2 regions of the Variovorax sp. GW821-FHT09A10 genome follow, and region 1 is predicted to be linked to the other one. Evidence: riboswitches for the same ligand, from Rfam matches in the RefSeq annotation. Region 1 holds a riboswitch; the other holds the start of a gene.

The links. A riboswitch is a leader RNA that binds a small molecule or an ion and turns the genes downstream of it on or off. The one in region 1 is predicted to bind glycine.
Region 2: it holds a riboswitch for glycine, as region 1 does, so the genes downstream of both, gcvT (glycine cleavage system aminomethyltransferase GcvT) here and AC07Q9_RS26360 (D-amino acid dehydrogenase) in region 1, are expected to answer to the same signal.

The regions. Positions count from the first base shown of each region.
Region 1 covers NZ_JBWKPT010000009.1:113,834-128,478, reverse strand. Annotated here, with positions in the region: gene AC07Q9_RS26395 (HAD-IIIA family hydrolase) at 1-1,561, opposite strand, end outside; gene AC07Q9_RS26390 (NAD-dependent epimerase/dehydratase family protein) at 1,558-2,517, opposite strand; gene AC07Q9_RS26385 (D-sedoheptulose-7-phosphate isomerase) at 2,600-3,229, opposite strand; gene rfbC (dTDP-4-dehydrorhamnose 3,5-epimerase) at 3,338-3,886, opposite strand; gene rfbA (glucose-1-phosphate thymidylyltransferase RfbA) at 3,883-4,770, opposite strand; gene rfbD (dTDP-4-dehydrorhamnose reductase) at 4,810-5,700, opposite strand; gene rfbB (dTDP-glucose 4,6-dehydratase) at 5,697-6,776, opposite strand; glycine riboswitch at 6,894-6,984, shown strand; glycine riboswitch at 7,029-7,135, shown strand; gene AC07Q9_RS26360 (D-amino acid dehydrogenase) at 7,227-8,528, shown strand; gene AC07Q9_RS26355 (FIST signal transduction protein) at 8,548-9,828, opposite strand; gene AC07Q9_RS26350 (PhaM family polyhydroxyalkanoate granule multifunctional regulatory protein) at 9,878-10,696, opposite strand; gene AC07Q9_RS26345 (aminotransferase-like domain-containing protein) at 10,761-12,182, opposite strand; gene AC07Q9_RS26340 (LysE family translocator) at 12,313-12,912, shown strand; gene AC07Q9_RS26335 (DMT family transporter) at 12,909-13,859, shown strand; gene AC07Q9_RS26330 (VOC family protein) at 13,871-14,278, shown strand; gene AC07Q9_RS26325 (aminotransferase-like domain-containing protein) at 14,333-14,645, shown strand, end outside.
Region 2 covers NZ_JBWKPT010000002.1:1,322,192-1,336,836, forward strand. Annotated here, with positions in the region: gene AC07Q9_RS12935 (TRAP transporter substrate-binding protein) at 19-993, shown strand; gene AC07Q9_RS12940 (TRAP transporter small permease) at 1,074-1,586, shown strand; gene AC07Q9_RS12945 (TRAP transporter large permease) at 1,597-2,889, shown strand; gene AC07Q9_RS12950 (AraC family transcriptional regulator) at 2,923-3,702, opposite strand; gene AC07Q9_RS12955 (MFS transporter) at 3,812-5,002, shown strand; gene AC07Q9_RS12960 (L,D-transpeptidase Cds6 family protein) at 5,246-5,719, shown strand; gene AC07Q9_RS12965 (hypothetical protein) at 5,814-6,350, shown strand; gene AC07Q9_RS12970 (N-acetylmuramoyl-L-alanine amidase) at 6,445-7,122, shown strand; glycine riboswitch at 7,172-7,262, shown strand; glycine riboswitch at 7,275-7,379, shown strand; gene gcvT (glycine cleavage system aminomethyltransferase GcvT) at 7,427-8,599, shown strand; gene gcvH (glycine cleavage system protein GcvH) at 8,671-9,042, shown strand; gene gcvP (aminomethyl-transferring glycine dehydrogenase) at 9,101-12,010, shown strand; gene AC07Q9_RS12990 (DUF3014 domain-containing protein) at 12,085-13,005, opposite strand; gene AC07Q9_RS12995 (DUF2855 family protein) at 13,148-14,266, opposite strand; gene AC07Q9_RS13000 (TetR/AcrR family transcriptional regulator) at 14,317-14,645, shown strand, end outside.

The DNA.
Region 1 (14,645 bases):
CGCCGCCGTCGAGCCAGCCCTTGAGATCTTCTTGCGCTTCTTCCAACGCATAGCGCCCCAGCACGCCCGCACCTCGTTCGGCGACGGGACGCAACCAGCGATCGAGCGACAGCACGTGGGCGTCCAGTTTGCGCGCCACGAGTTCGGACTTCAACACGCTGGCCATCGTCGACTTTCCACTGCGCGCCAAGCCGCCGACCAGCACCAAGTCGCCCGGCTGGACTTTGCGCATCCATTCGTTGATGGCGGCAACCAGCAGTGGATACGTGTGAACGATGAAATGCGCTGCAGCGCCGATGTGTGCGAAACGAAAATCCGGCGCCGCTGCGAATTTGCCATCGCGCCCGGCTTCTCCGGTTTCCAGCAGAACCGAACGCAGGCCGGCTCGCCGCGCCGCCAGCACGTCGGCGGTGCTGTCACCGACCATCCAGGAGTCGGCGGCCTGGACGTTCATCGCCGCCATGGCTTCGCGCATCATGCCGGGCTGAGGCTTGCGGCAATTGCACGCGACTTTCAGTGCCGGTACTTCACCGGCAAAACCGGCGTCGGGATGGTGCGGACAGAAGTAGATCGCATCGACATAGGCACCAGCATCGCCCAGCCGGCTTTCCAACCGGTTGTGGATGCGCCGCAAGTCGTCGAAGCTGGCCTCCCCACGCGCAAGCACCGGCTGGTTCGTCACCACGACCACGCGGTACTCCGCGTTGTTGAACGCACGCACCGCTTCGGCGGCGTGCGGCAGAAGTTCAAAATCCGCAGGCCGGCGTACATAGTCGCGCAGCACATTGAGGGTTCCGTCCCGGTCCAGGAACACCGCTTTTTGCAGGTGCTGCCGGCTGGCCCGCTGGACAACGCCTGAACGCAGGTGCTTTTCCACCTTGTCGAGTCGCTTGGGCGTGCCCAGGTCTTTGATGTACTCGAAGCTGACATAGCCCGCGATGTGCGCACCGGCGCGCACCATCGCCGGAAAGAGGTCTTTGGCGAAGTCGCAGGGCACAGGAAAGTCGCGCCATGCCAGGAGCGCCTTCTTTTCGACGATGTAGAAGGCCGCATTGACGAGGTTGCGCAACTCGGCGCCGTCCGGGTGCGGGTACCCGTGAAACGCCTGCACCCGGCCGGATGCATCGATCTCCACGAGGTCCGAGTCCGCCGGATGATCATTCGGATGCAGAAGCAGGGTGGCATCCGCACCCGAAGCCTCGTGTGCTGCCAGCATGTGCCCGATGTCGATGTCGAACAGCGTATCGCCATAGACGACGATGAATCGATCATCCAGGTCGTCCAGGCATGCCAACAAGGCACCCGCCGTCCCGCGCGGCTCGCCATCGTCGAAGAGGCGCACCCGGCTGGGAAACTGGCGCTGTTCGAAGAAGGCCTGGATCTGGTCTGCCGCGTGGTTGACCAGAACGACGACGTCATCGATCCCGTGATGCGCGAGCGTGCGGACCTGAAGCTCCAGCAATGGCGTGCCATTGACATCCACGAGCGGCTTGGGACGCCCGTTCAGGCGCTCTGCCAGCCGGGTGCCCTTGCCGCCCGCAAGAATGACCGCCTGCGTCACTCCGCCAGCTCCTCGCGCGCGATCTCGTCGACCGCGCGCACCATGGCCTGCGTCGAATCAAGCTGAGGGCTCCAGCCGCTGGCGGCCAGGCGCTGGGTCGAATAGCGGAAGCGCGGCACATCGCCCACCCAGCCGCGGTTGCCCTCGCCAAAGACGATGTCGGCTTTCGGAGACACCCGGTCGCGCACCGTCTGCGCAATCATGCGCACCGTGACGCCATCGTCCTTCGGCCCGATGTTGAACACCTTGTAGCGCCCCTCGAGCCGGCTCACGTGCAGCATGGCGTCGATCAGGTCGTTGACATGCAGATACGCCTTCTGCTGCGTGCCGTCCCCGAGAACCTGCAGTTGCTCGGGGGTTGCCTTCAGCTTGCGGATGAAATCGAAGATCACACCGTGCGTCGCCGGCACGCCGATGACGTTCGGGAATCGGAAGATGTCTGCGCGCGGGAGGAAAGACTCGACGGCCGCCCGGATCTGCGCTTCCGATGCCAGCTTCATGGCCCCGTAGTTGGAGATCGGTTGCAGCGGGCCGATGTCTTCATGAATTTCACGTTCGCCGAGATCGCCGTAGATGGCCGAGCTCGACGCGAAGTGCAGTTCGGGAATGTCATGCCGGCGCATCGCTTCGAGCACGGAAAACGTGGTCAGGAACGTGCGATCGCGGTCAATGCGCGGATCAGCCACCCCTGCCGGGATGTCCGAATTGGCGGCCAGGTGCCAGACATGGGCCACGGGCGTGCCGGCCTCCTGGATCGCCGCCGACAAGGCCTCCAGATCGGAGCAGTCCACCTGCCGAAAACTGAAATGAGGATGGCTGTCGAATTCCGCCACCAGTTCACGCCGTCCACGTGACAAGTCATCCAGGGCCAGAACGGCGCCACCCTCTCCAAGCAGACGGCGCGTCAGGTTGACAGCGACAAAACCAGCGCCACCAGTGATCAGGTGCAATTTCATGGGAATCTCACAATAGGAAGGCTTTGGGTGGCAGCAGACCTAAAGAGCTGGAAGTTGCTTGCCCAGGCCTGCGTGTCGGATGCTAGAACTTGAGCGTTCCCAGCAGGGACGGATCTGTCAGGTGGCTCTGGCGAAGGTACTGCGCCAGGATGTGCATGAGCGACTGGTGAACATCCTCGACGACACCGTAGTTCTGCGCATCCACGTGAAGACTGACGTCGGCGAGGCGAGCCGCATCGCCACCCGCAAACCCGGTCATGGCAATCGTGGTCATCTTCATCTCACGCGCTGTATTGAGCGCCTTGATGATGTTGGGCGAAGCGCCAGACGAGCTGATCGCGATGAGGACGTCGCCTTCGGACGCCATGGACGTCAGCTGGAACGAGAACATCTCTTCGGGTCCGATGTCATTGACGATCGCGGTGATCAGTTCGACGGCGGACGAGAGGCTGTTCACCTTCGGCTTCAGCCAGCCATTGCTGCGAACACCTTTCATGCAGTCGCAGACCAGGTGGTTGGAGATGGCCGCCGACCCCCCATTGCCACACGAAAAAATCATCTTTCCCTGGGCCGCACGCTCCGCAAGAAGGCGCCCGGCGGCTGCAAGCGCGCCACGGTCCACGGTCTTGGCTGCGGCCGTGATTCTTTCGAAATACGCGTCCGCGTACAGCCCAGCATCTGCTATCTGGTGATCTGGAAAGAATGAAGGCATAAAAATTTCAAGTGGGAGTTATAGAAATAGGGGGTGGCAGACAGTTCCAACGGCTTTGACTACCCCTTTTGAAATAGCAGCGGCAAACCAGGCCGCCACGCTCATCTCTTATTCGAAGAATTCCGCCTGCTTCATCGTCTGCCCGGCGCTGTCCTTGGCCGAAAGTGCAGGCGCCTGTCCCACATCCGGCCACGCAATATCGAGAGAGGCATCGTTCCATACGATGCATCGCTCATGCGCAGGCGCGTAGTAGTCGGTGGTCTTGTAGAGGAAATCGGCGCTGTCGCTGAGCACGAGAAAACCGTGCGCGAAACCGGGGGGAACCCACAACTGCCTGTGGTTGCCTTCACTGAGTTCCACGCCGACCCATTTCCCGAAAGTCGCCGACGACTTGCGGATGTCCACGGCCACATCGAACACCGCGCCACGCACAGCGCGCACCAGTTTTCCTTGCGCTTGCTGGACCTGATAGTGCAACCCCCGAAGCACGCCTTTGGACGACCTCGAATGGTTGTCCTGCACGAAGTCGACCTTCGACCCGACCGCGTCTTCAAAAGCACGCTGGTTGAAGCTCTCGTAGAAAAACCCCCTGGCATCGCCGAACACCTTCGGCTCGATGATCAAAACGTCAGGGATCTCGGTTCGGATGACATTCACGAGCGCACCTCTTCGGCCAGCAAGTGGTTCAGGTACTTGCCGTAACCGTTCTTCTGCAGCGGTGCAGCCAGCTTTTCGAGCTGCGCGCGGTCGATGAAGCCATTGCGCCACGCGATCTCTTCAGGACACGCGATCTTCAGCCCCTGTCGATGCTCCAGGGTCGCGATGAACTGACCCGCTTCGAGCAGGCTTTCATGCGTGCCCGTATCCAGCCATGCATAGCCCCGCTGCATGATCTGCACGTTCAGCTGATCAAGGTCCAAATACGCCTGGTTGACCGCCGTGATCTCCAGCTCGCCGCGCGCGCTGGGCTTCACGGCCTTGGCGATGTCGACCACCTGGTTGTCGTAGAAATACAGGCCGGTCACGGCGTAGCTGCTCTTGGGCTTGACGGGCTTCTCTTCGATGCTGCTGGCCTTGCCGTTGGCATCGAAGGCAACCACGCCGTAGCGCTCGGGGTCGTTCACGTGGTACGCGAACACGGTCGCACCGCGCTGCTTGGTGTCGGCATCCGACAGCAGATGCACGAAGTCGTGCCCATAGAAGATGTTGTCCCCCAGCACCAGCGCGCTCGGCGAATTGCCCACGAACTTCTCGCCGATGATGAAGGCCTGCGCCAGGCCATCGGGACTCGGCTGCACCGCGTACTGCAGGTTGAGGCCCCACTGGCTGCCGTCGCCCAGCAGTTGTTGGAAGCGCGGCGTGTCCTGCGGCGTGCTGATGATCAGGATGTCGCGCATGCCGCCGAGCATCAGCGTGCTCAACGGGTAATAGATCATGGGCTTGTCGTACACCGGCAGCAGTTGCTTGCTCATGGCGAGCGTGGCCGGGTGCAGGCGGGTGCCGGAGCCACCGGCAAGGATGATGCCTTTGCGTTGCGTCATGGGGTCTTCTAGTGTGGGAGGCCGGGAAAAATCAGTCGGTCAGAGCGTCTCGCGCAACATGCGTGCCACGCCTTCCTGCCAGGGCGGCAGTCGCAGGCCGAAGGTGGTCTGCAGCTTGGTGGTGTCGAGCCGCGAGTTGTGCGGGCGCTTCGCGGGCGTCGGAAAGGCGCTGGTGGGCACGGCCTCCACGGCCTGCGGGCCGGCCTTGAGTTCGACGCCAGCCTGCTGCGCCATCTCGAGCACGAAGCGCGCGTAGCCGTGCCACGTGGTCTCGCCGCCGGCGATGGCGTGGTACAGCCCGGCCTTGGTCGGGTCTTGCAAGGTGGCGCGGATGGCGTGTGCAGTGATATCGGCCAGCAACTCGGCCCCGGTGGGGGCGCCGAACTGGTCGTCGATGACCGTGAGCTTGTCGCGCTCCTTGGCCAGGCGCAGCATGGTCTTGGCGAAGTTGCCGCCGCGTGCGGCGTACACCCAGCTGGTGCGAAAGATCAGGTGCTTCGCGCAATGCTGCGCCACCAACTGCTCGCCTTCGAGCTTGGTCTGGCCGTACACGCTGAGCGGGCCGGTCGCGTCGTCTTCTTTCCAGGGGCGGGTGCCGCTGCCGTCGAAGACGTAGTCGGTGGAGTAATGCACCATCAGCGCGCCGATCTGCTGCGCGGCCTCGGCCACCACGCCGGGCGAGGTGGCGTTGAGCTTGCGCGCAAAGTCGGGCTCGCTCTCGGCCTTGTCGACGGCGGTGTGGGCGGCGGCATTGACGATGACGTCAGGGCGCACGGCCAGCACCGTGGCGGCCAGCTGCTCGGGACTGCTGAAGTCGGCGTGGAAGTCGGTGCTATCGAAGTCCAGCGCGACCAGTTCGCCGAGCGGCGCGAGGCTGCGCTGCAACTCCCAGCCGACTTGTCCACCTTTGCCGAGCAGCAGCAACTTCATGCGGAAGCCTTTGCAGGCGCAGCGTCGTACTGCTTCTCGACCCATTCGCGGTACGCGCCGCTTTGCACGTTGCGCACCCAGTCACCGTGGGCGAGGTACCACTCGACGGTCTTGCGGATGCCGGTGTCAAAGGTCTCGGCGGGCTTCCAGCCAAGCTCGGCCTCGAGCTTGCGCGCATCGATGGCATAGCGGCGGTCATGGCCCGGGCGGTCCGTGACGTAGGTGATCTGTTCCTTGTACGGCTTGCCGTCGGCGCGAGGGCTCAGTTCGTCGAGCAGCGCACACACGGTGTTGACGATCTCGATGTTGGGTTTCTCGTTCCAGCCGCCGACGTTGTAGGTCTCGCCGAGCTTGCCGGCCTCGAGCACGCGGCGGATGGCGCTGCAGTGGTCCTTCACGTAGAGCCAGTCGCGCACCTGCATGCCGTCGCCGTAGACGGGCAGGTTCTTGCCGGCCAGCGCGTTGACGATCATCAGCGGGATCAGCTTCTCGGGGAAGTGGAACGGGCCGTAGTTGTTCGAGCAGTTGGTGGTGACCACCGGCAGGCCGTAGGTGTGGTGCCAGGCGCGCACGAGGTGGTCGCTGGCGGCCTTGCTGGCCGAGTACGGGCTGTTGGGCTCGTACTTGTTCTCTTCGGTGAAGGCCGGGTCGGTCTTGGAGAGCGAGCCGTAGACCTCGTCGGTCGACACATGCAGGAAGCGGAAGGCGGCCTTCTGGTCGGCCGGCAGTGCGTTCCAGTAACCGCGCACCGATTCGAGCAGGCGGAAGGTGCCGAGCACGTTGGTCTGCACGAAGTCTTCGGGGCCGTGGATCGAACGATCCACATGCGATTCCGCGGCAAAGTTCACGACGGCACGCGGTTTGTGCTCGGCCAGCAGGCGATCGAGCAGCGCGCTGTCGCCGATGTCGCCCTGCACGAAGACATGGTTCGCGTTGCCCTTGAGCGATGCGAGGGTCTCAAGGTTGCCTGCGTAGGTCAGCTTGTCGAGGTTCACCACGGGCTCGTTGCCCTGCGCGATCCAGTCGAGTACGAAATTGGCGCCAATGAAGCCTGCGCCGCCGGTAACCAGGATCATGGAGTCCCCACCTGTAGAAAAAAGTTTGCTTTACCGAAAATCAACATTCAATTATCCCATCGGTGTGAAGTGCCGATGTACAGGGCTTGGCCGGCTTGCGGGGCCCGCCTACAATCGCCAACAATTGCAGGAGAGCGGGCCTCCACGGAGGCCCTACCGAAGGCGCAAACTCCCATAAACGCTCAGGTCGGCCCGACGACATTCCAGGCAACGCCACGGAATTTCGGCAAGGGGTCAGTACTGCACTCATCGATACAGCCGTCTGGAGAGCCGTCACGCCATGTGGCGCACCGAAGGAGCAAACCCGCTGCGGGTGCAGCAGGGTGAATCTCTCAGGTACCGAGGACAGGGGGAGCGGCAACTTGGACAGCGGTCGTCCGGTTGCTTGCTATTTTTTCAATAGCACTCCACGCCCGCCGTTCAAGCGCTGCAAACTCAAAGGTACTTGCAATGCGTGTGATCGTTCTTGGCGCCGGCCTGCTCGGCGTGACGTCGGCCTACTACCTCCAGCAACTCGGCCACGAGGTGACCGTGATCGACCGGCAGGCCACCCCGGCCGCCGAAACCAGCTTCGCCAACGGCGGCCAGATCTCGGTCAGCCATGCCGAACCCTGGGCCAATCCGAGCGCGCCGCTGAAGGTGCTGCAATGGCTCGGCAAGGAGGATGCGCCGCTGCTCTTTCGCATCCGCGCCGACATGCGCCAGTGGCTCTGGGGTCTGCAGTTCCTGCGCGAATGCACCCCCGCGCGCACCCGCCACAACATCGAACAGATCGTTCGTCTCGGTACATACAGCCGGGAAATGTTGCAGCAATTGCGTCGAGACACCGGCCTGAACTATGACCAGCGCACGCAAGGCATCCTGCACTTCTACACGACGCAAAAAGAATTCGACGGCGCCCTCGCGCCCGCCGAGCAGATGCGCGCCCTGGGCTGCGAACGCCTGGTCATCTCGGCCGACGAGGCCATCAAGATCGAACCCGCCCTCGCCCACATCCGCCCCCAACTCGCCGGCGCCACCTACACCGCCGAAGACGAATCGGGCGACGCCAACCGCTTCGCGCGCGAGCTGGTGAAGCTGGCCGAGGCGGCCGGCGTGAAGTTCCTCATGAGCCACACGGTGACCGCGCTGCGCGAAGCCGGCGGCAGCATCGACCACGTCGAGGCGACCGACAACGAAGGCCGCTTCCAGCGCATCCGCGGCGACGCCTTCGTGCTTGCGATGGGTTCGTTGAGCCCGCTGTACGCCGCGCCGCTGGGCATCCGCCTGCCGATCTACCCGGCCAAGGGCTACTCGGTGACGCTGCCCGTGAAGGACGCATCGAAAGCGCACCAGGTCTCGCTCACCGACGACGAATACAAGCTGGTGTTCTCGCGCTACACCTCCGAATCGGGCGACCGCCTGCGCATCGCCGGCACGGCCGAGCTCAACGGCTACGACCGCGACCTGAACCGCGTGCGCTGCGAAGCCATCGTGCGGCGCGTCGAAGAGCTCTTCCCTGGCGCCGGTGACACCGAGCGCGCGCAGTTCTGGACCGGCCTGCGCCCGGCCACGCCGAGCAACGTGCCGCTGATCGGCAAGACCAAGCTGCCGAACCTGTTCCTCAACACCGGCCACGGCACGCTCGGCTGGACGCACGCCTGCGGCTCGGGCAAGTCGATTGCGCGCATCGTGAGCGGACTGGCGCCCGAGGTCGATTTCGCGTTCGCCGGCATGCCGGCGCCCGCGCCGCGCGCACTGCAACCGGCCTGAACGCGACCGGCGCCGGACCTCAGTCCGGTGCGGTGAACACCGTCAGCACGCCGGTGTAGCCGTACAGGTGATGGCGCGCGATCTCGCCCGCGGCGAAGAAGCCGACCAGCGGCACGTCGCCCAGCGCATGCCGCACGATCTGCAGCTCGGCGCCCGGCGCACCGAAGTGCGGGCCGCCGCGCCCCGAGCAGCTCACGTACACCGCGCCCGCGATGCGCCGCGCGGGATGCGGCGCGGCCTCGGCCTCGCCGGCCGCCACGGCGCGCGCGGTGGCCAGCGTCTGTTCTTCGGGCTCGAGCTCTTCGCGGATCTCGGCGCAGATGCGCATCAGGTCGGCGCGCGCCGCCTGCGCGTTGCGGCGGCAGAAACTCAGCCGCATGCCGGCCTCGGCGTTGTCGGCAATGGCGATGCCGCGCCGCGTCGGGTCGAGGCCGATGATGTGGCGCACCAGCACGTCGGCGCCCAGGTCGCCGGTGCGGCGAATGCCGTCGCTGCCCGCGTCGGCCAGGCCGACCAGCGTGTTGCGCACGGCGTCGATGGCCTCCTGCGGCCGGTCGAGCGACACCTGCAGGTCGGCCAGCAGCACGTCGAGCGCCGGTTCGCCGTCGAGCGCCAGCAGCAGGTTGCCGTCGGCCTCGGTGATCTCGCGCTCGCGCGCGCCGCCCGTGCGCAGCGGCTGGCAGCCCTGCGTGACGCGCGACACCAGCCGCACGCCCTCGCCGAACACCACGCCCGACAAGCCGCCCGAGAACACACCGCCCGCCGCGCCGTGGCCGCGGATGTTGCCGTTGCCGCCGACCGCGAACTGCAGCGCCCCGCCGCGGCCGGACGAGAGCCCGCCGAACAGGTAGCCGGTGTCGGTGCGGCCCGCCATCTCGCCGATGAGCTCGCCCAGGTCGGGCGTGGCGGGGTCGGCGTGCACGAGCGCGGTGTGCGCCTCGAAGCCGCTCATTTCGGAGCTGCCCAGCGGCGCCACGCCCGAGAACACGCGGTACTGGTCGCTGGGCAGCGCGCACAGCATCAGGCTCAGGCCGGGCTCGTCGAAGTACTCGGCGTTGTTGGCCGACACGCCGATGCCGACCGTGCCCGACCAGTCGGTGACCTCGGGCAGCTCGGCGCTCAGGTGATCGAGGATCTCCTGCGCCTCGCTCGCGTAGTGGTCGGTGATGTAGAGCAGCCCGAGCGTCGGGTTCGACGCGTAGTCGGGCAGCGCCATCTGTGCGCGCAACTGGGCCAGCACGAGGCCGGCGGCCATGCGCCATTGCGGGTGGGTGGCATGGCCGGTGGGAAACAGTTTCATGGTGCGTACCGACCCGTGCGTCGTCGTCTGGAAAGGTGTCTGTAAGACGTCAGCGCCGGCCGGAGGTTCGCTTGCGCGCGGCGGTGGACGTGGTTTTCTTGCGCGCGGCGGGTGCCGGCGCGGCTTTCTTGGCGGCGGCCTTCTTCGCCGCGGTCTTGGCGGCCGGCTTGCGCGCCGCCGTCGCCTTGCCGATGACCTGCCCCACGGCGTCGGCCAGCGGCTGCGCCATGGCCGGCACCTTGAGCTGCGCCGCGTCCTGCAGCGCCGTGCTCGCGATCTGCTGGAACTGCTCGGTGAGCGAGCCCCACCATTGCATCGGGTCGACGACGCCGGCGGCGCCGTTGGACGCTGCGGGCTTGGCGCGCGATGTCTTCTTCGGCGCCGGGGCTTCCTCTTCCGCTTCTTCCTCGGCCTCGTCGAACTCTTCTTCCTCTTCCTCGACGGCTTCCGGTTCGGGCCGCGGTGCGGGGGCAGGGGCAGGGGCAGGGGCAGGGGCAGGGGCAGGGGCCGGTGCAGGCGCCGGCGCCGGCGCCATGGCCGCTGCCTGCTTGGTGAACGCGCTGGCGATGTCTTCCATCCGCACGTTCATGCCGCGCAGGGTCGACAGCGTCATCTTCTGCACCTCGAGCGCCTGGATGGTCGCCTTGAGCGCATGGCCGTTCTGTTCGAGCCAGTACTGGACGGTCTTGAGTTCCTGGATGCGCTTGTCGACCTCTTCGACGCTCATGGTGGGCGCGACCCAACTCGCCAGGCTGGGGATGCCGGGCACCGAGCCGGAGCCCGCGGCGGCACCGCCGGCGAGGTTCTTCAGGAAGTCGAATCCGGGGACGAACTGGCTGAAGTCGAAGGGTTTGCTGGCGTTGCTCATGCGGGAGGTCTCCTGGCTGGGTTTTCTTGTGCTGCCAGCTTACTCCAAGCCCTTTGCAAGCGAATCAGAGCTCGTCCCTGACCCGGCTGAAAACCTTCCAGAAATTCGCGTCCTGCGAGGTCGCGAAGTTGATCCGCATCATCGTGCTCGGCGGCCTGCGCGCATGGAACAGCGAGCCCGGCGCCAGCAGGTAGCCCTGGTCGAGCATGCGTTGCGTGAGCGCGTCGGTGTCCACGCCCGTGTCGACCCAGCCGAACAGCCCGGCCGGCTCCGAGGCGAAGGTGCAGCCGTGCGACATGGCCAGCTTCACCGCGCGGCCACGCGCGCCGTCCAGGCGGATGCGCACGCGCTCCGAATGGCGGCGCAGCTGGCCCTGGTCGATGCACCACGACAGCGCCCGCTCGAACAGCGTGGGCGAGGTCAGCGTGGCCAGCAGCTTGGTCTCCAGCAGCCGCTCTTTCAGCGCGGGCGAGGCGGCCAGGAAGCCGATGCGCCAGTTGGGTGCCAGGATCTTCGCGAAGCCGCTGACGTAGATGGTGCGCTGCAGCCCGTCGAGCGCACTCAGGCGCGTGGCGTGCTCCGGCGCGAGGTGGCTGTAGGTGTCGTCCTCGACGATGTGGAAGTCGTGTTCGTTGGCCAGCTTGAGCACGCGGTGCGCGCTGCCCGGCGTGAGGCTGTAGCCGGTCGGGTTGTGCAGCACGCTCACGCTGACGAAGAGCTTGGGGCTGTGCAGCTTGCAGTACTGCGCCATCACGTCGAGGTCGGGCCCGTCGGCGCGGCGCGGCACCGGCAGGATGCGCATGCCCAGCGCTTCGAGCCGGGCGAACTCCAGCGCCCAGCCGGGCTCCTCGACCATCACCGGATCGCCCGCGCGCAGCAGCGTGCGGCTCACGATGTCCAGCGCGTGCGTGGCGCCGATGGTGGTGACGATCTGGTCGGGCCCGGCCGGCACGTTGATGCGCACCAGCTTCTGCGACAGGCTGCGGCGCAGCGCGAGGTCGCCCGAGGGCTCGCCGTATTGCAGCGACAGTTCCTGCAGCGCCGACGTGGTCGTCACGCGGCGCACCGCGGTCGCCAGGAAGGTCGAGGCCATCCAGTCGGGCGGGAACACGCCCATGCCCGGCTGCGGCTTGTCGCTCGGGCGGTGGAACATGCTGCGGATCAGCGAGCTGGCATCGGCCGGCACGCGCGAGGCCATCATCGGCGGGACCTCGGGCGCGGCATGCGCCGGGTTGCGCGAACTCTCGGGCACGGGTGCCGCGTCGCGCACATAGAAGCCGCGCTGGCGGCGCGCCTCGACCAGGCCCTGCGCGAGCAACTGGTCGTACGCGGCGACCACGGTGTACGGGCTCACGCCCTGCTGGCGTGCGCACTCGCGCACCGAGGGCAGGCGTGCGCCGGGGGCCAGCAGCCGGTTGCGGATGCGCTCGGCGAGGCGATCGGCCAGCTGCCCGGTCAGGGACTGGGTGGAGGTTCGGGTCAGCATCGGATCGGGCTGCATCGCACAGAGAGCGAGAAAAGGGCGGCGTGTGTCGAAGGAATGACCAATACAGATTTCAGATTTGTTCGATCATCTGTACTGGAACTGTAATGGTCTCAAGTTTAGAGTCTGTGACATGAACTGGCAAGAATTCACCGCGCTGCTGGTGCTGGCCACGGCGATGAGCTTCTCGCCCGGACCCAACACCACGCTCTCCACCGCCCTGGCGGCCAACGGCGGCCTGCCGCGTGCGATGCGCTTCGTGGTCGCGGTGCCGGTGGGCTGGACCTTGCTGCTCGCCATCTGCGCGGCCGGCCTCGGCGCGCTGGTGGTGGCGATGCCGCCGCTGCGCCTGGCGATCAAGGGCCTGGGCATCGCCTACCTGCTGTGGCTGGCCTACAAGCTCAGCGGCAGCGCCCAGCTCGGCAAGGCCGACAACGCCAGCCTCTCGGTCGGGTTCACGCAGGGCGTGATGCTGCAGTTCGTGAACATCAAGGCCTGGCTGCTGGCGCTCACGCTGGTGGCGGGCTGGATCGCCGGCCAGCCCGACGCGCTCGCGCGCTTCGCCATCGTCGCGCCCGTGATGCTGACCTATGCCTTCACGAGCAACTTCGCCTATGCGCTGGTCGGCGCGCTGCTGCGCGAGTGGCTGGCCAAGGGCACGCGCCTGCTGTGGTTCAACCGCGCGATGGGCCTCGTCCTCGTGCTCACGGCCTGGTGGATGGTGGGCGTATGAAGCTCGCCCTCAAGGACGAAACGCTGGGCATGTGGCTCGGCATGGTCGGCGTCGCGCTGTTCGCCATCACGCTGCCAATGACGCGGCTGGCCACGGGCACGCAAGACGCGCCGCAGCTGTCGCCGTGGTTCGTCACGGTCGGGCGCGCGGCACTGGCGGGCGTGCTGTCGGCCATCTTCCTGCTGGTCACGCGCTCGCCGCGTCCGGCGGCGCACCAGTGGAAGCCGCTGGGCATGGCGGTGCTGGGCAACGCGATCGGCTTTCCGCTCTTGCTGGCCTTTGCGCTGCGCGTGGTCACGGCCAGCCATGCGGCGGTGGTGACGGCGCTGCTGCCGCTGGTCACGGCCGCGGTCGCGGCCTGGGTGCTGCACCAGCGCGCGCGCCTCGGCTTCTGGCTCTGCGCCGTCGCGGGCAGCCTGCTGGTGGTGGTGTTCTCGGTGCTGCGCGCACAGCAGAGCGGGCACGGCTTCGGTTTCGAATGGGCCGACCTGCTGCTGGTCGGCGCGGTCATCGCGGCCTCGGTCGGCTACATCTACGGCGCGCAGGTCACGCCGTCGCTGGGCGCCGAGCGCGTGATCTGCTGGGTCTGCGTGATGGCACTGCCCGTGACGCTGCCCGCCACGATCGCCCTGTGGCCGCAGCAGCCCGTGGCCGCCTCGGCCTGGGTCGGCTTCACCTACGTGGGCATGTTCTCGATGTGGATCGGCTTCTTCGCCTGGTACCGCGGCCTGGCCCTGGGCGGCGCGCTGCGCGTGAGCCAGACGCAGCTGCTGCAGCCCTTTTTGTCGATCCTCGCGTCGATCCCGCTGCTGGGCGAACCGCTCGACCTCGTGACGCTGGGCTTCGCCGCCGCCGTGGTCGCCACGGTGGTCGTGGGCAAGCGGCTGTCGCAACCGCAGGCCGCGCCTGCCGTTCCGCGCGGCGCCGAGCCGCAGGCCAGGAGCTGACGACCATGACGCTGTTCAGCCATGTCACCGTCGGCTGCACCGACCTGTCGCGCGCCGCCGCCTTCTACGACGCGGTGCTGGCGCCGCTCGGCCTGATCCGCCGCCCCGTGACGCCCGACGGCGGCCCCGACGCCGCCTGCTGGATCGTGCCGGGCCAGACGCTGCCGCGCTTCTACGTGTACATCCCGCTGGACGGCGAACCCGCCAGCGCCGGCAACGGCAGCATGGTCGCGTTCTGCGCGCCCTCGCCGCAGGCCGTTCATGCCGCCCACGAGGCGGCCCTGCGCCACGGTGGCCGCGACGAAGGCGCGCCCGGTCCCCGCCCCCGCTACGGGCAGGGCTATTACGGCGCCTACCTGCGCGACCCGGACGGCAACAAAATCCATGTCGTGCACCGTGGCGACATCCCGCCGCCCTGACCCCACACTCAGACTCACCTCACCTCTCATCCGCCAGAAAGAAGAAAGCCTCCCATGAACTGGAAACTCGCCGCCCGCGCCGCCAAGATGAACCCTTCGGTGCTGCGTGAAATCCTCAAGGTCACCGAGCGCCCCGGCATCATCAGCCTGGCCGGCGGCCTGCCTTCGCCCAAGACCTTCCCGATCCAGGAATTCGCCGACGCCTGCGCCGAAGTGCTGCACAACGACGGTGCCGCCGCGCTGCAGTACGCCGCCAGCGAAGGCTATGCGCCGCTGCGCCAGGCCGTGGCCGACATGCTGCCCTGGGACGTCGACGCGTCGCAGGTGCTCATCACCACCGGCTCGCAGCAGGGCCTCGACCTCGTGG
Region 2 (14,645 bases), on a different contig from region 1:
AAACTCCCCGGAGACACCATGAAATTCGGCCACATCGCCGCCGCCTGCCTTTCGCTCGCCCTGGGCACCGCCGCCCTCGCGCAGCAACCCACCGTTCTCAAGATCGGCTATGCGACGTCCAAGGAATCGCATTACGGCGTGGGCTCCACCGTGTTCTGCGAAGAGGTCGAGAAGAACACCCAGAACCGCTTCAAGTGCCAGCACTTCGCCAACTCGGCGCTGGGCGGCGAGCGCGAGCAGATCGAAGCGATCCAGCTCGGCACGCAGGACCTGCTGAACACCTCGACCGGCCCCGTGGGCAACTTCGTGCCCGAGGTCAAGATCGTCGACATCCCCTTCCTGTTCCGCGACTACGACCACGCCCGCAAGGTCATGGACGGCCCCATCGGCCAGGACATCCTGACCAAGTTCCCGAGCAAGGGCATCATCGCGCTGGCCTGGACGGAAAACGGCTTCCGTCACATGACGAACAGCAAGCGCGACATCGTCAAGCCCACCGACGCGGCCGGCCTGAAGATGCGCACCATGGAAAACAAGGTGCACATGGACGGCTACCGCACCTTCGGCATCCTGCCCACGCCGATGGCCTTCCCGGAACTGTTCGGCGCGCTGCAGCAAGGCACGGTCGACGGCCAGGAAAACCCGATTCCCGTGATCCTGTCCTCGAAGTTCTCGCAGGTGCAAAAGCACCTGTCGCTCACCGGCCACGTCTACTCGCCGGCGCTGCTGCTGCTGTCGCCCAAGGTGTGGAACAAGCTCTCCGACGCCGACAAGAAGGTGTTCACCGAAGCGGCGAAGAAGGCCTCGATCGCGCAGCGCAAGAAGGTCAACGACGACGAGAACAACGGCATCGCCCAGCTTGAAAAAGACGGCATGAAGGTCACGCGCACCGTCGACGGCGCGGCCTTCCGCGACGCCCTGAAGCCGGCCTACGTGGGCTACGCCAAGGAATTCGGCGCCGACAACATCAAGAAGATCACGGACGTCAAGTAAGACCGCTCCGCCCCGACCGCGCCCGGCCCGCCTCAGTGGGCCGGGCGCTTCGCATTTCCGACACCACAGAGAACCACAACGTGCAAGCCTTCGAGCGCTACTTTCTCGCCGCCAACCGGTGGGCGCTGATCCTCCTGCTGGCGGCCATGTCCGTCATCATCTTCACCAACGTCGTGCTGCGCTACACCACGAACCAGTCGATCGAATGGGCCGAAGAGGTGTCGCGCCACATGATGATCTGGCTCACCTTCCTGGGCGCCGGGCCCGTGCTGCGCTACGGCGGCCACATCGCCGTCGAGAACCTGCAGGACGCCCTGCCCCGGCCCGCGGCCGTGGCGGTGCGCCTCGTGGTGGCCGGGCTGCTGTTCGCCTTCTTCGGCTTCATGGTCTGGTACGGCTGGCTCTACATGGAACGCACGATGTTCCAGCTCACCGCCGTGACGCAGATTCCGTTCGCCTACATCTACAGCGCGATGCTGATCGGCGGCGTGCTGCTGATCGTGCACTGGCTGCTGGTGGTGCGCGGCTACGTGCTGAACCGCGAGTTCGCGTCGGACGCGCATTTCGACGCCAACGCGTCGGCCTCGCTGTAAGGAGAAGACCATGGATGCCAGCATTGTCCTGATCGTCTCCGCCTGCGTGTTCCTGGCCATCGGCGTGCCCGTGGCCTTCGCGCTCGGCCTGGCCACGGCCGCCACCCTGATCCTCGCGGAAAGCTACCCGCTGATGGTGCTGCTGAAGGAAACCTTCACCGGCATCGACAGCTTTCCGCTGATGGCCGTGCCCTTCTTCATCCTGGCCGCCGAACTGATGAGCGGCGGCTCGCTCACCGAGGTGCTGCTGCGCTTCGCGGGCCAGTTCGTCGGCCACCGGCGCGGCGGGCTGGGCTACACCAACGTGGTGTCGCTGACCTTCTTCTCGGGCATCTCGGGCTCGGCGCTGGCCGACGCGGCCGGCCCCGGCTCGATGCTCATCAAGATGATGGACAAGGCCGGCTACGACCGCTCGTACGCGGCGGCGCTGACGGCCTCCACGGCCATCGTGGGGCCGATCATCCCGCCCTCGATCATCATGATCATCTACGCGCTGCAGGACGAGACCGTGTCGGTCGGCCAGCTGTTCGTGGCCGGCATCGTGCCGGGCATCCTGATCGCGGTGGCGATGTGCGTGGTGAACTTCTACGTGTCGAAGAAGCGCAACTACAAGGGCGACGGCCAGACGCCGCCGCTGCGCGAGATCCTCATCACGACGTGGAAGGCGATTCCCGCCATCCTGCTGCCGGTGGTCATCCTGGGCGGCATGCGCGCCGGCTGGTTCACGCCCACCGAGGCGTCGGTGGTGGCGGTGTTCTACGCGCTGGTGTGCGGCAAGTTCATCTACCGCACGCTCGAGTGGAAGATGCTGCCCGACATCCTGTCGCGCTCGGCCCTGCTGTCGGCGTCGGTGCTGATCATCATCGGGCTGTCGGCCTCGTTCGCGTGGGTGCTGACCATCGAGGGCATTCCGCAGCAGATGGCCGAATGGCTCATCAGCATGAACCTCTCGCCGTGGATGTTCCTGATCATCGTCAACGTGTTCCTGCTGCTGTTCGGCATCTTCATCGAGCCGCTGCCGGGCGTGATGGTGCTGGCGCCGATCCTTGCGCCGGTGGCCATCAAGCTGGGCGTCGACCCGGTGCATTTCGCGATGATCGTGATCTTCAACCTCACGCTGGGCATGATCACGCCGCCGGTGGGCGGGCTGCTGTTCGTTACCTGCAACGTGTCGAAGGTGCCGATGTCGGCGCTGGTGAAGGAGCTGGTGCCCTTCCTGTGGGCGCACGGCGCGGTGCTGGTCCTGCTGACCTTCGTGCCGATGCTCAGCACCTGGCTGCCGCGCGCGCTCGGGTTCAAGTAGCGGCACGGGCCGCTCCCGCCCGCACCCCCAGCTTCAGGCCGGCGGGTGCAGGTACTGGCTCGGCGGCACGCCGAGCGTGCGGCGGAACATCGCGGTGAAGGCGCTCGGGCTCTCGTAGCCGTGCGCCAGCGCCACCTCCAGGATCGACGCGCCCGCGGCCAGCCGCGGCAGGCTCAGCAGCAGCCGCGCCTGTCGACACCACGCGCCGAAGGTCATGCCAGTTTCGCGTTCGAACAGCCGGGCCAGCGTGCGCGCGTTCATGTGCAGCCGCGCGGCCCAGCCGTCGAGCGTGGCGGGCTGCGCGGGGTCGCGGATCAGCGCCTCGCACAGCGCGGCCAGGCGCGCGTGGCGCGGCATCGGCACATGCAGCGACAGCGCGGGCGCGGCCTCGATCTCGTCAAGGATCAGCTCCATCACGCGCTCGTCGCGCCCGCCCGGCGGGTAGTCCAGCGGCAGCGACACGGCCGCCACGATCAGCTCGCGCAGCAACGCGCCCACATGGATCACGCGGCACTCGGCGCCCAGGTCGGCGCGCGTGCCGGGCTCGACGAAGACCGTGCGCATCTTCACCTCGCCCGCCATGCGGATCTGGTGCGGCATGCCCGGCGGCACCCAGACGCCGCGCCCCGGCGGTACCACCCAGCTGCCGGCCGCGGCGCCGACCATCATCACGCCCGAGATCGCGTGGATGAGCTGCCCGCGCCGGTGCGCGTGCGGCGGAATGAAGGCGTCGCCCGCCGGGTCGGTGGCCAGCACGGCGACCGCGCGCGGGGTCGATTCGCCTTCGTCGGGGCGCAGATTCAGTTTGTCCATTTCACGACGATGTTTGCACATTCATAGCGAGAACATCTTTCCGTGTCTTCCTACGATGGCTTTTCTCCCTCTTTTTCTCCAACCGGACATCCAGGAAAGAAGCCATCGCATGAACACGCGCCGACTCGGGCTGCTCACCGGCACCCATGCCGTCAACGACCTCTACCAGGGCCTCGTGCCCGCGCTGCTGCCCTTCATGGTGCTGGAGCGCGGCTACAGCTACACGGCCGTGAGCGGCCTGATGCTGGCGGCCACCGGGCTGTCGAGCGTGGTGCAACCGCTGTTCGGCCTGTACGCCGACCGCCACCCGCGCGCCTGGCTCGTGCCCGTGGGCTTCCTGGTGGCGGCGCTGGGCGTGGTGCTGGCGGGCCTGAGCCAGAGCTACCTGCTGACCTGGATCGCGGTCGCGCTGTGCGGGCTGGGCATCGCGGCCTACCACCCGCCCGCCACCGTGGCCGCGCGCGCGGCCGGCGGCGCCTCGCAGAAGGCGATGAGCGTGTTCTCGGTGGGCGGCACCATCGGCGCCTCGTTCGCGCCCGTGTTGGCGGCCACGGTGGTCGGCGGCGGCAGCCTGTCGCGCAGCTATCTGCTGGGCATTCCCGCGGTGGCGATGGGCGTGGTGTGGCTCGCGGCCAACGCGCGGCGCAGCGCGGCCGCCCAGCACGCGGCCACGGTGGCGCGCGCCGCGCAGGCCCGCGCCCAGGTGCTGAAACCGCACAACGACTGGCGCGCCTTCAGCCTGCTGGTCGCGACCATCGTGGGCTGGTCGATCCCCTACGTCACGGTGCTGTCGATGCTCTCGCTGCGCATCACGCGCGACCTGCACGGCAGCACCTTCCAGGGCGCCGCGGCACTCACCGCCTTCACCGCCGCAGGGGCCGTGGGCACGCTGGCCGGCGGCTGGCTCGGCGACCGCATCGGGCGCATGGGCACCATCCGCAGCGGCTATCTGCTCGCGCTGCCGGCCATGGCGGGCCTCGTGCTTTCCTCCACGCCCGGCGCGGCGCTGGCCTGCACCGCGTGGCTCGGCATGAGCATGTTCCTGCCCTTCGCCGCGCAGGTGACGCTCGCGCAGGACTACCTGCCGCGCAACCCGGCCACCGCCAGCGGCATCACGCTCGGCCTCGCGCTCTCGGTCGGCGGGCTGGTGTCGCCGCTGTTCGGCCTGCTGTCGGATGCACGCGGACTCGGCGTGACGCTCACGGTGGTGTTGTGCGTGCTGTGCGTCGCGACCGTGCTGGCCTTGCGGCTGCGCAACCGGACGGTGCAGGTGATGACGGGCGAGGCTGCGGCGGCCTGAGCCCAACCCCACGCTCCCGGTGCACAGGGCACTGGGTGCTTCCCGCAGCGAAATCAAGGAGGAGCCGAAGGCGGGGGACATTCGCGGAGGGAAGCACCCGGTGTCCTGTGCACGCGCCCTGAACCACGGACCACCGAAATCCGTGGGCGATTCAACGCCGCACGCCTCCTCTTTCACTGCCAGAATCGACGCAAGCTTAGACGTCGAGCCTGACAGACAAGAAGAAGGAAAGAGAAGGACGCCATGCACCGAATCGTCGCCCAGGGCTGCAGCCTTGTCGCTGCCGGCTTGCTGGCCACCGCCGGTATCGCGGCCACGCCGGCCGCCGCGCCCGTTGCACCAGCAGCCGCCCCCGCCAACCCCACCAATCCCGTCACCCACCTTGCCGAAGTGGAAAGCGCCGTGCGCGCCTGGGCCGCCGCCTGGTCCGCGCGCGACGTGGAGCGCTACCTCGCCGCCTACGCGAGCGACTTCACCCCCGCGCGCGGCCAGACCCGCGAGCGCTGGGAGGCCGACCGGCGCGCCCGCATCACGGGCAAGTCGCGCATCAGCGTGGGCATCGAGGGGCTGGTGATCAGCGTCCAGGGCACCTCGGCCAGCGCGCAGTTCCGGCAGGTCTACCGCGCCGACGCGCTCACCGAAACCGACCGCAAGACGCTCGAGCTGCAGCGCGTGGGCACGCGCTGGCTGATCCGCAAGGAGAGCGCGGGCAACTGACGCGCCCCCTTGTCCCTGTAAGGCAAATGGTTCACGAAGATGTCACCACTTGCCACGATGCTGCAGCCTTCGACCTCCGAAAGCTGTGGCCGCCATGTTCCCCACCAAGACCGAGAAGGCACGCGACGAACTCCAGGCCGGGCAGCGCACGCTCAGCCAGCGTGAGCGCGCCCTGCTGCTCATGGCCGACGGCCGGCGCTCGCTGACCGACTTCAGCCCGCTGTTCCCCAGCCGCGTCGAGGCCGAGCAGGCGATCCAGGGGCTGATGCAGCGCGGCTACCTGCAGGTCGCGCGCCCGGTCGCGCCGCCTCCGGCACCCGCCCCCACGCCCGTCCCCGCCGCCGAGCCGATCCAGGTCGCCACCTCGGCCGACAGCTTCGACGGCAAGCGCTCGCTGGCCACCACGCGCATGTTCCTGTTCGACATCTGCGAGCGCATGTTCGTGCGCCGCGACCCGCGCTTCGCCAACCAGATGCGCGACGCCCTGCGCGAGGCCCGCGACCGCGAGGCCATGCTGACCATCGCCGCGCTGATGCTCTCCGAGATCGAGAAGGCCGCCGGCCCCGAGCGCGCCGACTCGCTGCGCGAGCGCATCGACAAGCTGCTGCCGCCGGCAGAAACCGTGCACTGAACCTCGCGAGAGCGGGTCGACATCCCCTGTTCAGGGGACGCGGACCTGCGGGGCTCGCTGCTAGAACTCACCTCCCAACTCAAGGAGGTTCAGCATGCCAAATCCGCAGAGCTATCACTTCACGCTTCCCAAGTCGAAACGACCGGGCGAAGTCTCCCTCAACGAGCCCTGGTACCCCGGCGTCCAGCCGTACTGGCCGACATGCACGACGAAACGATCGGTCGATCCGATCATGGGCATCACCACGGTGGTCATCCATGCCACGGCCGGCGGATCGTCTTCCGGTGCCATCTCGGTCATGAAGAAGCCGACCGACGCTGCCTCGTTTCACTGGCTGGTGCCCGATGAGGACGAGGCCCAGCACGGCGAACTGGTGTGGGCCTGCGTGCCCGAGGCGCTCGCTGCGTGGCACGTACGCAATGCGGCCTCGCATCCCGATGTGAACGACGGGGCCAAGCGGGTCAACCACTGGTCGCTTGGCATCGAGGTCGTGAACAAGCAGGAACTCGATCCGTTCTCCGATTGGCAAGTCGAAATCACGGCGCGCATCGTTCGCCACTGCTGGGCCAAATACCCCAACCTGGCCCATGTGGTCTCGCACGCCAAGCTGGACCCCGACCGCCGCACCGACCCCGGCACCCTGTTCGACTGGGAGCGCTTCAAGCACCTGGTCCTGAATGGCGAGGCCGATGCCATTCCCGTGGCGGTCGCCTCCGCCATGCCGCTCTCCCGCATCAGGCCGTCCCAGGCCGCGGGTTGCTGCCACACCTGAGGCCCCCACAGGCACGTCGACACCAGCCCCGGCCCCGCGATCCACTACACTCGCCGGGTCAGGAGAGAGCCCCGCGCGACGGGGCCGCCGAAGGCGCAGGGGTTCCCCGAACGCTCAGGCAAAAGGACTGACAAGACGCCGGCAACCACCGGCGTTTCCTTGCTGGAGAGAGGCCGTGGCATTGCACGCGGCCCACCGAAGGAGCAAACCCCGATCGTGGGGCGAATCTCTCAGGTAAAGCGGACAGCAGGGGTGGCCCGTGGCGTTGCAGCCATGGATTTCGACTGCCCCTTTGGAGTGCCCCGTGGCCGCTTCCTCCGCTTCTGACGCCCAACTTCTCAAGACCCCGCTGTACGACCTGCACGTGGAGCTCGGCGCCCGCATGGTGCCCTTCGCCGGCTATTCCATGCCCGTGCAGTACCCCGCCGGCCTCATGGCCGAGCACAAGCACACGCGCGACGCGGCCGGCCTGTTCGACATCTCGCACATGGGCCAGCTGCGCCTGGTCGGCCCCGATGCCGCCGCCGCGTTCGAAACCCTGATGCCCGTCGACGTGGTCGACCTGCCCGCCGGCAAGCAGCGCTACGGCCTGCTGCTGAACGACGAGGGCGGCATCCTCGACGACCTGATGTTCTTCAACGAAGGCAATGGCTCGCTCTTCGTGATCGTGAACGGCGCCTGCAAGGTGGCCGACATCGCCCACATCCAGGCCAGGATCGGCGCGCGCTGCCAGGTGCAGCCCCTGCCCGACCACGCCCTGCTCGCGCTGCAAGGCCCGCAGGCCGCGGCCACGCTGGCGCGCCTGTCGCCCGGCATCGAGCGCTTCGTGTTCATGACGGGCGGCGCGGTGCAGATCGGCGGCATCGCGGCCTTCGTCACCCGCAGCGGCTACACCGGCGAAGACGGCTTCGAGATCTCGGTGGCCGCAAAAGACGCCGACGCCCTCGCCCGCCTGCTGCTCGCGCAGCCCGAGGTGAAGCCCGTCGGCCTGGGCGCGCGCAACTCGCTGCGGCTCGAAGCCGGCCTGTGCCTGTACGGCAACGACATCGACACCACCACCACCCCGGTCGAAGCCTCGCTCAACTGGGCGATCCAGAAGGTGCGTCGCACCGGCGGTGCGCGCGAAGGCGGCTTTCCGGGCGCGGCCAAGGTGCTGGCCCAGCTGGCCGCCGTCGCCTCGGGCGCGGCCGGCCACACCGACCACAAGACGCTCACGCGCAAGCGCGTCGGCCTCGTGGCACTCGAACGCATCCCGGTGCGCGACGGCACGCTGCTGCAGTCGCTCGAAGGCCACGACATCGGCGCCGTCACCAGCGGCCTGCTCGGCCCCACGGCCGACCGCTGCGTGGCCATGGGCTACGTGGCCGCCGCCTTCGCCGAGCCCGGCACGCGCGTGCAGGCCATCGTGCGCGGCAAGCCGGTGCCGATGGAAGTCTCGACCATGCCTTTCGTGCCGACGCGCTACTACCGCGGCTGACCGACACTGAACCCCGCAGACCCGGCTAGGCTCTGCACCCCGATTCCATTTTTTCCACGAGGAGTTTTTTCATGAGCATCAAATACACCAAGGACCACGAATGGGTGGCGGCCGAAGGCGGCGCCGCCACCGTCGGCATCACCGTGCATGCGCAGGACGCGCTGGGCGACGTGGTGTTCGTCGACCTGCCTGAAGTGGGCAAGACCTTCGCGCAGGGCGAGGTCGCCGGTGTGGTCGAGTCGGTGAAGGCCGCCGCCGATGTGTTCATGCCCGTGTCGGGCGAGATCACCGAAGTCAACGAAGCGCTGCGCGCCGACCCGTCGCTGGCCAACAGCGACCCGCTGGCCGCCGGCTGGTTCTTCAAGGTCAAGCTGAGCGAACCCGCGCAGCTCGACGCCCTGCTCGACGCCGCCAGCTACGACAAGTTCGCCGCCGAATCCTGATCCGCTGAACAGCCGTTTCCTCGCACCTTCGTTCCTTCTCCCCCGAGCCTTCACCGCCATGCCGATTCCCGCCCTTCCCTCTTTGCAAGAACTAGAGAACGCCGAAGAATTCCTCGCCCGCCACATCGGCATCGATGCGGCGGACGAGGCGCGCATGCTGCCGGTGATCGGCTCCGAAACGCGTGCGGAACTCATCGACGGCATCGTGCCGGCGGCCATCCGCCGCGCCCGGCCGATGCGCCTGCCCGCGCCGGTCACCGAGGCCGACGCGCTGGCCGAGCTGAAGACGCTGGCGTCGAAGAACAAGGTGTTCAAGAGCTTCATCGGCCAGGGCTACTACGGCACGCACACGCCGGGCGTGATCCTGCGCAACATCCTGGAGAACCCCGCCTGGTACACGGCCTACACGCCCTACCAGGCCGAGATTTCGCAGGGCCGCATGGAAGCCCTGCTCAACTTCCAGACGATGGTGTGCGACCTCACGGGCATGGCCATCGCCAACGCCTCGATGCTCGACGAGGCCACGGCCGCCGCCGAAGCCATGACGCTCGCCAAGCGCAGCGTGAAGAGCAAGAGCAACGTGTTCCTCGTGTCAGGTGACTGCCACCCGCAGACCATCGAAGTCATCAAGACCCGCGCCGCGCCGCTGGGCATCGAGGTCAAGGTGAGCACGGTGTCGGAAACGCTGCCGCACCTGATGGTGAGCGGCGAGTTCTTCGGCGTGCTCGCGCAGTACCCGGCCACCACCGGCCACGTGCACGACCTGCGCCCGCTCGCAGGGCACGCGCACCAGTGCGACGCCGCCTTCATCGTCGCGGCCGACCTGCTGGCGCTGACGCTGCTGGTCGCCCCCGGCGAGTTCGACGCCGACATCGTCTGCGGCACCACGCAGCGTTTCGGCATGCCGCTGTGCAACGGCGGCCCGCACGCCGCCTACCTGGCCTGCCGCGATTCGTTCAAGCGCTCGCTGCCCGGCCGCCTCGTCGGCGTGAGCGTCGACACGCACGGCCAGCCCGCCTACCGCCTCGCGCTGCAGACGCGCGAACAGCACATCCGCCGCGAGAAGGCCACCTCGAACATCTGCACCGCGCAGGTGCTGCCGGCCGTGGTCGCCAGCATGTACGCCGTGTACCACGGCCCCGACGGCCTCACGCGCATCGCACAGCGCGTGGCCGTGCTCACCGCCATCCTCGCCAAGGGCCTGTCGCAGATGGGCCGCGAGCCGGTGAACACCACCGCCTTCGATTCGCTGACGATCCGCACCGGCGACGACACCGCCGCGATCATCGAGCGCGCACAGGCCGGCGGCGTCAACCTGCGCCAGCGCCTGCAGCAGCACCTGGGCATCTCGCTGGACGAAACCACCACGCGCGCCGACATCGAAACCCTGTGGGCCCTGTTCGTGCCCGCCGGCACCGCGATGCCGCGCTTCGACGAACTGGCCGCCAACACCACGCCGCTGATTCCCGAGGACCTGCGTCGCACCAGCGCCTTCCTCACGCACCCGGTGTTCAACACCCACAAGAGCGAGACCGCGATGCTGCGCTACATCCGCAGCCTCTCGGACAAGGACCTCGCGCTCGACCGCAGCATGATCCCGCTGGGCAGCTGCACCATGAAGCTCAACGCGACCAGCGAGATGATCCCCATCACCTGGCCCGAGTTCGCGAACATCCACCCCTTCGCGCCCGCCGACCAGCTGCAGGGCTACGCCCAGCTCGACGCGCAGCTGCGCGCCTGGCTGTGCGAGGCCACCGGCTACGCGGGCATCAGCCTGCAGCCCAACGCGGGCTCGCAGGGCGAGTACGCGGGCCTGCTGGCCATCAAGTCCTTCCATGAAGCCAAGGGCCAGGGCCACCGCAACATCTGCCTGATTCCCTCGTCGGCCCACGGCACCAACCCGGCCAGCGCCCAGATGGTGGGCCTGCAGGTGGTGGTGACGGCCTGCGACGCGCAAGGCAACGTCGACATGGACGACCTGAAGCGCGCCTGCGAGAAGCACAGCGCCCACCTGGCCGCCGTGATGATCACCTACCCCAGCACGCACGGCGTGTTCGAAACCCGCGTGAAGGAACTGTGCGAGCTCGTGCATGAGCACGGCGGCCGCGTGTACGTCGACGGCGCCAACATGAACGCGCTGGTCGGCGTGGCCGCGCCGGGCGAGTTCGGCGGCGACGTGAGCCACCTGAACCTGCACAAGACCTTCTGCATCCCGCACGGCGGCGGCGGCCCGGGCGTCGGTCCGGTCTGCGTGGTCGAAGACCTCGTGCCCTACCTGCCGGGCCATGCCACGGCCGGCGTGCCCTCGAACGGCGTGGGCGCCGTGTCGGCCGCGCCGCTGGGCAATGCGGCCGTGCTGCCGATCAGCTGGATGTACTGCCGCATGATGGGCGCCAAGGGCCTGCAGGCCGCGACCGAGACGGCCATCCTCAGCGCCAACTACATCAGCGCGCGCCTGAAGGACCACTACCCCACGCTGTACGCGAGCCCCAACGGCCACGTCGCGCACGAGTGCATCCTGGACCTGCGCCCGCTCAAGGACACCAGCGGCGTCACCGCCGAAGACGTGGCCAAGCGCCTCATCGACTACGGCTTCCACGCGCCCACGCTGAGCTTCCCCGTGCCCGGCACGCTGATGGTGGAGCCCACCGAAAGCGAACCGCTGGCCGAACTCGACCGTTTCGTCGACGCGATGATCGCCATCCGCGGCGAGATCCGCCGGGTGGAAGAAGGCGTCTGGTCGAAGGACGACAACCCGCTCAAGCACGCGCCGCACACTGCCGCCAGCCTGCTGGGCAGCGAGTGGAGCCACCCCTACTCGCGCGAACTCGGCGCGTTCCCGCTGGCCGAACTCAAGCAGGCCAAGTACTGGCCGCCGATCGGCCGCGTCGACAACGTCTACGGCGACCGCAACCTGTTCTGCAGCTGCGTGCCGGTGGGCGAGTACCAGGAAACCGAAGAGGCCTGAGCGCGAACGATCGTCAAAAATGAAAAAGGGGCGCCGCATGGCTTGCGGCGCCCCTTTTTATTTTCTTTCGCCCGTTACGGCGCCTTCTTGCCGGCCTGCTTCGCCACCTCGCCGGTGGCGATCTGCGCGCGCAGCCCGCGCAGGCTGGCCTTCATCTTGCGCTCGTTCTCGGGCCCCATGCGCACCAGGATCTTCTGGCCGGCCGAGAGCGATTCGAGCTTCGGGTCGACGTACTCGTAGCGCACCCAGGGCCGCTGCGAGGGAATCTCGCCCTTCACCTCGACCAGCTTCACCTGCACGGGCCCGGTGGGCTCGGGGGCCTGCAGCAGGTGGTCGATCACGGCGATGAAGCGGTCGTTGAAATAGCGCCCCGGATAGCCCAGCTCTTCGTACGCCTGCTGGAACAGCGGGTACAGCCGCGCATACACCGCCGCCGCCTTGGCCGGATCGACCGCCCCGGCCAGCATCACCATGCCGTTGTAGCGCGCCGCGTTGTTCGCCGCGATGGTCTGCACGCCGCCCTGCTGCGGCCCCTCGGTGATGAAGCGCTGCGGCGCGGGCTGTACGGGCCACTTGCTGGCGGGTGCCTGCTCGCGCGGCAGGTTGTCGACGGTGGCCACGAAGCGCCGCACCACGCCGTCGGACTGCAGGTAGGCCGCGACGGCCTTGCCGCCCAGCAGCTCGGTGAGCGCCTTCATCACGCGCGCATCGGAACTGGCCAGTGCGGGCAGCGCGGCATCGGGCGGGGCCAGCGCCTCGACCGGGTTCTGCGGGCCCTTGGGCTCTTCGGCCTTGGGCGGCTCGGGGGGCGCGTCGTTCGGTGCGACGGCCACGGGCGCGGTCGGCAGCGGCGCCAGTTGCTGCTGCTGGTACCAGCGCCAGCCGAAATAAGCCGCCACCAGCACGACCAGCGCCAGGCCGACGATGGTGCCCATCGGCGCTTCCTTGCGGGGTCGGAATTCAGGGGTGTCGCGGGGGGAGTCGGCGTCGGACATGGGCGGTTTCCTTTTGCGGGATGGCAGTGGGGAGACGAAAGGCAATGGTGCACCAGGATGGCCTGCACGGCCCGCACGATCGCCACGTTCTCGTAACCCCCTGTGACGCCCCACCCGCGCCGAAGTTCAGTCGCTCACGCTGTCACTCGCCGCCGATGCGCACCACATGCGCCTCGCGCGGATCGACGCGGCCCGCGTGCAGGTCGGCGATCACCGCCTGCGCATGCGCGAAGCCGCGGCCCTGAGCCAGCGTCATCCAGCGGTTGCCCGGGCGGCTCAGCTCGGCGATGAAGCGGCCCTGCGCGTCGTTGAAGCGGCGGTTGACCTCCTGCGGGCCCCAGTCGGCATTGCGCTTGCGGATCTGCACGGGCGCGAAGTAGAGCTTCGGCGTGGGGCCGGGCAGCGCGCTGGTGTCGCCCAGGAATTCGGTCTTCTGCGCCGAACCCGCATAGCAGTCGTACACCAGCGATTCGCCGAAGTGGTGGTGCACGGTGGTGCGCAGGTCGTCGTGGCCCGCGAAGTCGACGTACAGCGTGGGCACGTCGGCCGCGAGCGTCGCGATCTCGCCGTAAGCCACCGTGCGGTCGTAGCAGCCCAGCGCCTCGACGAAGGCGCGGTTGCCTTCCGAGGTGGCGGCGATGAGTTGCAGGCCTTCGCGGCGGCCGAGGCAGAAGGCCGTGCCGAACGCCGTCTTGCTCGAGGCGCTCGACACCACCACCTGCGTCGCGCCGAAGAAGCCGTTGTCTTCGAGGAAGTCGGCCAGCATGAACGAGGTGATGAACAGCGGGCGCACCAGCATCTGGTAGTCCTCCAGCGCGGCGACGTAGCCCGCGTCGTGGCTGCAGCGCATGTACTGGTTGTAGGCCGACACCAGTTCGCTGCGGTGCGCCGCGCCGTCGTAGAAGCCGCGCGGCGTCACGCGCACCGGCTGCATGCGCAGGTGGCTCGCAATGGAAAAGTAGCCGTAGAAGCGCTCGCCCACCGCCACGCCTTCCACGTTCGATGCCACCACGTCGGCAAAGCCCCAGGCCGGCATGTGGCCCCAGTCGGCGTCGCCGGTGGGAAAGAACTGCCAGTACTTCATCACCGCATCGCCGAAGGCCGCGTAGGTGATGTTGTTGGTGGTGAGCGAGAAGCGCTCGATCTGCATCAGCACCTCGCCCGGCTGCAGGCTGCCGGCGTCTTCCGAAGTGACGATGCGGGTGGTTCCGAGTGCGTTCTTGCGCGTTTCGAGGCGGGTTAAAGTGAATGCGTTGTTCATTCGCAAACTGTAGGACGGCCCGCTTCGCCGCGGGTTCGGAAACCCGGTCCATGCCCGCCGCTCCCCGCTCCAAGCCCCTGAAACGCCCCACGCAGGCGCGCAGCAAGTTCACCGTGCAGGCCATCTACGACGCCTTTGTTCGGATTTGGCGCGCGCAGGGCTGGGAGGGCGTGACCACGCGCGCCGTGGCGCTCGAGACCGGCATCGCCGTCGGCACCTTCTACGACTACTTTCCCGACAAGGAAGCCCTGCTCTCGGGCTATGTGCGCCACTGCGTCGAGGCGCTGCTGGCGCGACTCGACGCGGACGTGATCGCTCCTTCAGGCATCGACTGGCGCGAGCGCACGCAGCGCCTCGTGCGCCTCACCTGCGACACGCG